DNA from 2 places in the Methylococcus sp. S1M genome. Region 2 is predicted to be linked to the other one. Evidence: predicted binding sites of a transcription regulator. Region 2 holds the regulator's gene; the other holds the start of a gene.

Region 1 (4,785 bases), on a different contig from region 2:
AACCACCACCGGCGTGCACCGCCTGTATGAAATGCAGGCCAAGGGACGCCTGCCGTTCCCGGCCATCAACGTCAACGACTCGGTGACCAAGAGCAAGTTCGACAACCTCTACGGCTGCCGCGAATCCCTGGTGGACGGCATCAAGCGCGCCACCGACGTGATGATCGCCGGCAAGATCGCCGTGGTGCTGGGCTACGGCGACGTGGGCAAGGGCTGCGCCCAGTCCCTGCGCGGCCTCGGCGCCACCGTGTGGATCACCGAGATCGATCCCATCTGCGCCCTGCAGGCCGCCATGGAAGGCTACCGCGTAGTGACCATGGACGAGGCCTGCGACAAGGCCGACATCTTCGTCACCGCCACCGGCAACGTGGGCGTCATCACCCACGACCACATGGTGAAGATGAAGGACCAGGCCATCGTCTGCAACATCGGCCACTTCGACTCGGAAATCGAAGTCGCCGCGATGAGGCAATACACCTGGGAGAACATCAAGCCCCAGGTGGACCACATCGTCCTCCCCAACGGTCGCCGCATCATCCTGCTGGCGGAAGGCCGGCTGGTGAACCTGGGATGCGCCACGGGGCACCCGTCCTTCGTGATGTCCAACAGCTTCACCAACCAGACCCTGGCCCAGATCGAGCTGTTCTGCCACGGCGCCAAGTACGAAAACAAGGTCTACGTGCTGCCCAAGCATCTGGACGAGAAGGTGGCCCGCCTGCACCTGAAGAAGATCGGCGCCCGGCTTACCGAACTGTCCGACGAGCAGGCCGCCTACATCGGCGTGCCCAAGGAGGGCCCCTACAAGCCGGACCACTACCGCTACTGACGAAGCAATGGCCTTGTCTCCGGACCCCCCCGGCTCCGGAGGCGGGCCTTTCGAGCCTGCTCAATCCGACGGCCTGCCTCGTGCAGGATTTCGTTTTCCTCGACACGAAGGCCACAGCGACGTTCCTCATCCTCTGCGAGAGGACTGGGGCGATGGGGAGTGCAATGAAGACTCAGTTGAAATATCCGCGGGAATTCAGCTTCGAATTCTTTCCGCCGAAAACCGAAGAGGCGACGGAGAACCTGCGACGCACGCTGACCAAGCTCGCGCCGCTCAAGCCGCGCTTCTGCTCCGTGACCTTCGGCGCAGGCGGCTCGACGCGCGAGAAGACTTTCGAAACGGCGTTGGAGATTCAGCAGACCACCGGCATCGAGTGCGCTCCCCACCTGTCCTGCATCGCCTCCACCCGCCGGAGCATCCGCGAAATCCTCGAAGCCTACCGCTCGCATGGAATCCGCCACATCGTGGCGCTGCGTGGAGACATGCCGTCCGGCATGCTGTCGGCCGGCGAATTCCGCCACGCCAACGAACTGGTGGAATTCATCCGCTCCGAAACAGGGAACCATTTCCACATCGAGGTAGCGTGCTACCCCGAAGTTCACCCGCAGGCGGCCAGCGCCGAGAGCGACCTGAAGAATTTCAAGCGCAAAGTGGATGCCGGCGCCGACAGCGCCATCACCCAGTATTTCTACAACCCGGAAGCCTATTTCCGGTTCGTCGACGACTGCGAACGACTCGGCATCGACATTCCAATCGTGCCAGGCATCATGCCGATCACCAACCATTCCCAACTGGTGCGGTTTTCGGACCTGTGCGGCGCCGACATTCCGCGCTGGATCCGCAAGCGGCTGGAAGCCTTCGGCGACGATCGCAAAGCGATCCGTGCCTTCGGCCTGGAGGTAGTGACGGAACTGTGCCGGCGGCTGCTGGAACAAGGAGCTCCCGGCCTGCACTTTTACACGCTGAATCGGGCCGAAGCCTGCCTCGAAGTCTGGAAAGCGCTGGGGTTGGAACCGGCCTGATGAAGGACGGGCGGACACCGCCGGCCGGCGCGGTGTCCGCCTTGGCCAGCTAAGCGGCGTCGGCGAGAGCGTTCCGCAGTTTCTTCATCGCGCTGCTCTCGAGCTGGCGGATACGCTCGGCCGAGACGTTGTAGCGCGCCGCCAGATCGTGGAGTGTGAGCTTGTCTTCGCTGAGCCAGCGGCTGGCCACGATGTCACGGCTGCGTTCGTCGAGCTGGCCGATGGCTTCCTGCAGTTTTTCCTGCTGGCGGTTTTCCCATTCGCTGTGCTCGATGAGCAGCGCCGGGTCGCCTCCTTCTTGCTGGAGATAATGGATGGGCGCATGACTCTCGCGGTCGTCGCCGTCGTCCTCGCCATGCGCCTCAAGCGCCATATCCGGGTTGTTCAGCCGGTTCTCCATCTTGTAGACGTCCTCGACGTCCACGCCCAACTCGGCTGCCACCGCCGCGGCTTCCTCGGGAGTGAGCCAGCCCAGGCGATTCTTCATCTTGCGCAAATTGAAAAACAGCTTGCGCTGGGCTTTGGTGGTCGCAATCTTCACGATGCGCCAGTTCTGGATGATGAATTCATGGATCTCGGCGCGGATCCAGTGCACGGCGAACGAGACCAGCCGCACGCCGACATCCGGGTCGTAGCGCTTGACGGCTTTCATCAAACCGATGTTGCCCTCCTGGATCAGATCCGCCAGCGGCAGCCCGTAGCCGAGGTAACCCCGCGCGATGTAGGCCACGAAACGCAGATTCGCCAACACCAAGCGCCGGGCAGCCTCCAGATCCTGCTCGTCACGGAAACGGATCGCCAGTTCCCGTTCCTCATCGGCATCCAGCCGCGGCAGACGGTTCACCGCGGCGAAATAATCGTCGATGGACCCCAGCGGCAAATGGGTCGGGAGAGTCAATTCGTAAGTCATGGAATGCCCTGTTATGGTGGTGATGGGTTTTAGCACTCGTCCCTTTTGAGTGCCAAAACTAGCGCAAGTTCCTGGCTTCGGCAAGCCCTCGGCCCTGCGACTCACTCGGGGCGCACGTCCCGCAGATGCTGGATGAGCACCGCAAAGGCCCCGGCCACCCCGAGGAAACAGGCGATGCCGACCAGCGCCATGGTCTCCTGGAAACCGAGAAAGGCCAGGGTAAAGTCGCTACCATAGAGGACGTTGAGTTGGTGGATGGGAGCCCGCACGATCAGCAGCATGACGCCGACGACGATCCAGGCGCCGAGGCTGCCGAGGAAACCGTACCAGAAACCGGTATAGAGAAACGGCCGCCGGATGAACCGGTCGGTCGCGCCCAGCAGCTTCTGCACGACGATTTCCTCGCGGCGGCCGTAAAGTTCCAGACGGATCGTGTTACCGATGATGAACACCACCGCGGCCGCCAGCAGCGCCCCGAGGACGCCGAAACTGCGCTCGGCGACCTGGAGCAGGGCATGGAGCCGGTGCATCCACTGGATGTCGCTCTGCACCAGATCGACTTCGGGCAGGGCTTTGAGTTCGGCCACGAGGCGTTCGACCTGTTCGGGCTGGGTCAGCGAGTCCTTCGGCCGTATGCCGATCACCACCGGCAGCGGGTTGAAATTCAGCGCCGACAAGGCTTCGCCGAAGCCGCTATAGGTCTTCAGTTGCTCGATGCCGGCCTCCTTGGTGACGAGCCGCGTCTCGGCGATCTGCGCATGATTTTTCAACCGCTCCGCCAGCCTGCGCCCGGCGTCGTTGGACAGATCCGGCTTGAGGTAAAGCGAAATCTCGTTGGTCGCTTCCAGGTCTCCGCCGACCATGCGGAGGTTTTTCACCAGTACGTGGAAACTGGTGGGCAGCGCCAGCGTGGCGGCGATGACCAAGAGTGTGAGTGCCATGGCGAAAGGCGTGCGCCGCATCCGCCGCAGCGCCTCCTTGGCGGTATGCAGGTGCGAAACCAAGTAGCTCTGCAGCCGGTCGACCGGACTCGGACCGCTGTGCCGCCGGGCCGCAGACGTGCCGCCCCACCGCTGAGCACGCCTGCGCTGCCGTTTCATGCGCCCACCTCCGACAGACTTCCGCGCTGAAGGCGCAGGACCCGCCCACCACACCGTGAGATCAACTGCTCGTCATGGCTGGCGATGAGCAAGGTCACGCCGAGATCGTTGAAATCGCGGAAGATGTCCATGACCTCCCGCGCCGCCTCCGGATCGAGGTTGCCGGTCGGCTCGTCGGCCAGAATGAAGTCCGGCTTGTGGACGATCGCCCGGGCGATGCCGACGCGCTGCTGCTCGCCCCCGGACAGGGTCTGCGGCAGCCGCTTCTCTTTGGACAAAAGGCCCACCTTGCCGAGCGCCGCACGCACCCGGCGGCTGACCTCACCCGGATTGAAACCGGCGATGACCAGCGGCAAAGCCACGTTGTCGAACACCGAACGGTCGTACAGCAGCTTGTAATCCTGGAAGATCAGGCCGAGCTTGCGCCGGATATAGGGAATCTCCCGGTTGGAGGCACGGGTGATGTTCCGGCCGTCCAGCACGATCTGGCCACGCGTGGCCCGCTCGATCACGGCGACCAGCTTGAGCAGGGTGCTCTTGCCGGCTCCCGAATGGCCGGTGAGGAACACCCGTTCGCCGCGCCCGATGTGGAAGCTGACGTCGTGCAGGGCTTCACCAAACTCGGGATAACGCTTGTAGACCTCTTTGAATTCCAGCACGGCCTCAATGCAGGCGGGTGGTCCCGCTCGTCTCTTCCTCGGCGAACAAGGCATCGATGAACTGGACGGCATCGAAGTCGCGCAGATCGTCGATACCCTCCCCGATGCCGATGAAGCGGATGGGAATGCCGAACTGGCGCGCCAGGGCGAAAATCACCCCCCCCTTGGCGGTGCCGTCCAGTTTGGTCAACACCAACCCCGTCAGGCCGACCGCCTCGTTGAACAGCCTGGCCTGGGACAGGGCATTCTGGCCCGTGCCGGCATCCAG
Region 2 (4,785 bases):
TGATGCGCAGATCGAAGTCTTCGCCGCCGAGGAAGGTATCGCCGTTGGTCGACAGCACCTCGAACTGATGCTCGCCGTCGACTTCGGCGATCTCGATGATGGAGATGTCGAAAGTGCCGCCACCCAGGTCGTAGACCGCGATCTTCTGGTCGCCGCGGCTCTTGTCCATACCATAGGCCAGCGCTGCCGCGGTCGGCTCATTGATGATGCGCTTGACATCCAGACCGGCGATACGGCCGGCGTCCTTGGTGGCCTGGCGCTGAGAGTCGTTGAAATACGCCGGCACGGTGATGACCGCTTCCTTGACTTCTTCACCCAGATAGGCCTCCGCGTCCTTCTTGAGCTTCATCAGCACGCGCGCCGAAATCTCCGGTGGCGCCATCTTCTTTCCGCCGACCTCCACCCAGGCGTCGCCGTTCTCCGCTTCGACGATCGTATAAGGCACCATCTTGATGTCTTTCTGGACGACGTCATCCTTGTAGCGACGACCGATCAGCCGCTTTATCGCAAACAAGGTGTTCTTCGGATTGGTGATGGCCTGCCGCTTGGCGGACTGCCCCACCAACACCTCGTTGTCCGCAGTGAAAGCGACGATCGAGGGGGTGGTGCGTGCACCTTCGGAATTCTCGATCACGCGGGGCTTGCCGCCCTCGAGGATGGCCACACACGAGTTGGTGGTGCCCAGGTCGATCCCGATAATCTTTGCCATGGGTTTCTCCGATTTATAAGTGATTGTTCTGAAAGCCTATAGGCTATGTGAGGCCGATCTCGGGGATTTCAAGCCTGGGCCACGACGACGAGCGCCGGCCGAAGCAGCCGGTCGTTCAGGAGATAGCCTTTCTGAAAGACCTTGACGACCGTGTTTGGCTCGGCTTCCCCGGCCGGCTCCATGGCCATGGCCTGGTGCTGCTCCGGATTGAACTTCTCGCCGAGCGGATCGACGACCGCGATGCCGAATTTCTCAAACACGCTCTTGAACTGCTTCAAGGTCAGCTCCGCCCCTTCCCGGAGCTTGGCGACGTCGGGCGCATCGCCGGTGGAAGCTGCGATGCCCAGCTCCAGGCTGTCCATGACCGGCAGTAGCTCCTTGGCGAATTTTTCCAGCGCGTACTTGTGGGCGTTCTGGATGTCTTTCTCCAGCCGGCGGCGCAGGTTTTCCATTTCCGCCTGGGCCCGAACGAACCGGTCCCAGTTTTCGCTGGCCTGCTGCTGCGCCTCGAGCAGGGCCTTGTCCGGCTCAGCGGCTGGCGCAGCTTCGAGGGGTGTGCTCTCCACCTCCAGCGGTTCCGGCTGAGGCTCCGGGCCGGGGCCGTTGGTCAATTCTTCTTCGCTCATAGTCCGATTACAGGGTTTAATAGAGTTTGGATCGGGAAAAATGAAACCGCCCGGCCCCTCGGCGGGAGCGGGCGGCGGATGTCCTTTTGCCGTCACGACTCCGGCAATGCTAAGTTGGGGCCAGCGTCCGCTGATTCAAGGCCGCTCCCACCAGTTTCGCGGTGACGTCCACTAGCGGAATCACCCGTTCATACTTCATCCGGGTCGGTCCGATCACGCCGAGTACTCCCATCACCCGGTTGTCGACCGAATAGGAAGCCGTCACCAGGCTGCAGGGCTCCAGCGGCCGGAAACCACTCTCCTCTCCGATGATGATCTTCACCCCGGGCGACTCGAGGCAGCGATCGAGCAGGCCGACGATGCTTTCTTTCTGCCGGAACGCCTCGAACAGACCGCGCAGCCGGTCGACGTCGGCCAGCTCGACGAAATCCATGAGGTTGGTTTCCCCGCGCACCAGGAACGGCTTCCTGGAACGCCCGCCCTCGGCCAGAGCCTGTTCGGCGATCTCGCCCGCCTGCAACAGCTGTTCACTCAAACGGTCGCGTTCCTTCGCCAACTCGGCGCGCAGATGCTCCCGGGCCGAAACCATGTCCTTGCCGCCGCAGACGGCGTTGAAGAAGTTGGCCGCCGTCTGCAACTCCGCGGCACTGAATTTGTGGGGCGTGTGGATGATCTTGTTGTGGATTTCCTGGTCACTCGTGACCAGGATGGCCAGCACCCGGTTGTCCGAGAGGGGGAGAAATTCGATGTGCTGGAACACCAGGGTTTCCCGCCTCGGCATGGAAATGATGCAAGCCATGTGGGTCAGCTCGGACAGCAGCTTGGAAGCCGTTTCCAGCAGATCGCGCGGGTTTTCCCGGCTTTCCAGATCCAGCCACAACTGGTCGACGATGGCCTGATGCAGAGGTTTCACGGTCAGCAGGGAATCGACGAACAGGCGATAGCCGCTCACGGTGGGCAGACGCCCCGCCGAGGTATGCGGCGAGGTGATCAGGCCGAGTTCCTCGAGATCGGCCATGACGTTGCGTATCGTTGCCGGACTCAAGCCGGCATCCCGGGCGAGAACGCGCGAACCCACAGGCTGACCCTCGCCGATGTAACGCTCCACCAGCGCCTTCAGGAGTTGCTGCGCGCGTTCGCTCAGTTCTGGGAAACTCGCCACGGAAATTCCGTAAAGGATTTAATTTTAGGAATAGCACTCGGCCCATTGGAGTGCCAAAAAGCTAACAACCCCTAGATAAAGTGTCAAGAAGGTCCTACCATTTGGCAAAAATGCGGTATCCGCCCCCTTCGACCGGCGGTCGCCCCCGAGCCTTGCCAATCCTGATCAAGATCCTGAAGGCATCGAATTCTCAACCCCTCCTCACTCGAGTTCTGGCGGATGCCATCGCAATTTCGCACCATCGCGCTCATCGGAAAACCGGACGCTCCCCGGATAGCGGATACGCTCGCCGCCATTCACTCCTATCTGCTGACTTCCGGTCTCGAAATTCTGGTGGAGCACGGGTGCGCGGGGCTTTTTCCGCGTTCTGCCCGGACCGGCACGATGCCCGAACTGGCACGGCAGGCAGATATCGCCGTCGTCGTCGGCGGGGACGGCACCTTGCTGGGAGCCGCCCGCAGCCTTTACGCCCATGGCGTTCCCCTCGTGGGGATCAATCTGGGCCGGCTGGGATTCCTGGTGGACATCTCGCCCAACGAGGCCGTCGACAAGCTCAATGCGATATTGAGCGGGGCCTGCCGCGCCGAGGAGCGTTACCCTCTGACGGCCCGGTTGATCCGGAACGGGCAGACCATCGCGCAAGGCAGCGCAATCAACGAAGTCGTCGTCCACAGTGGCAGCGCGACCAGCATGATCGAACTGGAAACCGCCATCGATGGCGTGTTTCTGAATTCCCAGCGCTCCGACGGGCTGATCGTCTCCACGCCCACCGGTTCAACTGCCTATGCGCTGTCGGCCGGAGGCCCGATCCTCTATCCCACGCTCAATGCCACGGTACTGGCGCCGATCAACCCCCACACCCTGTCCAACCGTCCCATCGTCATTTCCGGCGACAGCCTGGTCACGATCGCTTTCCGGCCGAACAAGGAATTCCGCGCCCAGGTAAGCTGCGACAACGTCCCCTTCCCGGACGTCGGGATCGAGGACCGCATCGAAATTCGCAAGGCGGAACGGCCTTTCCGTATCCTTCACCCGACGGACTACGATTTCTTCCAGATCCTGAGGCACAAGCTCAACTGGAGCAACCGCTGAGCCATGCTGACCAGCCTGAGCATACGGGACCTCGCGGTGGTATCCGCCCTCGATCTGGACCTCCGCCCCGGCTTCACCGTGCTCACAGGCGAGACCGGTGCCGGCAAGTCCATCCTGCTCACCGCTCTGGGACTGGCACTGGGCGACCGGGCCGACTCCGGTCTGGTACGGCCGGGCGCGGAGCGGGGCGAAGTCAGCCTCTGCTTCGATCTGGGCGATGCCCCTTCTGCCCGGGACTGGCTCATCGACAACGAGCTGGCCGAACCCGATGAAGATACCTGCGTGATTCGCCGGACCATCGGTACGGATGGGCGCTCGCGCGCTTTCATCAATGGCCGTCCCGCGACCCTCCCGAACCTCCAGGCGCTGGGAAGGCATCTGGTGGAAATCCACGGTCAGCACGCTCATCTGAACCTGCTGCAGGCTGGCGAACAGCGGGCCTTGCTGGACCGGCACGCGGGCAGCCGCGAACTGGCCTCGGAGCTGAAGCGGATTTTCGAGCGCTGGAAAGAGGTTTCCGAGCGGATCGACCGCCTGCAACAGGACGCCAGCAGTCGCAACGCGCGCCAGGAATTGCTCCAGTACCAGGTGAACGAACTGGAACAACTCGGGATCGCGGGCCTGGATTACGGTGCACTGTCGGACGAGCACGAGCTGCTGGCCAATCTCGGGCGGGTTTCCGAAATCGGTTACGCGCAGCTCAAGCTGCTTTACGAGGATGAACAGTATTCGGTGAACGGTCTGCTGGCCCAGTCCACACATGCGGTCGGCGAACTCGCTCAGCTGTCGAAGGACTTCGCCGAGATACTGGATCTGCTGGAAAGCGCCCGCATACAGGTCAAAGAAGCGGCGATGGCGTTGCGCCATCACCTGGACGCACTCGATCCCGATCCGGCTAGATTGGCGGCGCTGGAACAACGGCTGGCGGAAGTCCACCAGCTCGGACGCAAGCACCAGGTGCGCCCGGAAGAACTGCCCGCCCACCTCGAAACGCTCCGGACCGAATTGCGGAGCCTTGCGACCGGCGAAGAGCGGCTTGAGCACCTGCTCGCCGAACGAAGCGAACTGCTGTCCGCCTACGATGCCGTCGCCCGCAGCCTCTCGGAAAAGCGGCGGGCAGCAGCCGAGGGGCTGGAGACGGACATCTCTCGGCTCATCCATGAACTCGGCATGCCGCACGGGCGCTTCGCCGTCGC

Evidence for each region. The regulator HrcA, encoded in region 2, represses chaperone genes, less so after heat shock. The targets are predictions, from matches to a motif close to TNTTAGCACTCNNNNNNNNNGAGTGCTAANA.
Region 1: the regulator HrcA is predicted to act here: its motif matches at 2,786-2,816, upstream of rpoH (RNA polymerase sigma factor RpoH).

Annotation. Positions count from the first base shown of each region.
Region 1 covers NZ_JBPDXO010000003.1:136,695-141,479, forward strand. The annotation lists gene ahcY (adenosylhomocysteinase) at 1-826, shown strand, start outside; gene metF (methylenetetrahydrofolate reductase [NAD(P)H]) at 991-1,848, shown strand; gene rpoH (RNA polymerase sigma factor RpoH) at 1,898-2,758, opposite strand; gene ftsX (permease-like cell division protein FtsX) at 2,860-3,858, opposite strand; gene ftsE (cell division ATP-binding protein FtsE) at 3,855-4,517, opposite strand; gene ftsY (signal recognition particle-docking protein FtsY) at 4,522-4,785, opposite strand, start outside.
Region 2 covers NZ_JBPDXO010000002.1:65,356-70,140, forward strand. The annotation lists gene dnaK (molecular chaperone DnaK) at 1-709, opposite strand, end outside; gene grpE (nucleotide exchange factor GrpE) at 778-1,335, opposite strand; gene hrcA (heat-inducible transcriptional repressor HrcA) at 1,445-2,497, opposite strand; gene ACSHWJ_RS03995 (NAD(+) kinase) at 2,717-3,589, shown strand; gene recN (DNA repair protein RecN) at 3,593-4,785, shown strand, end outside.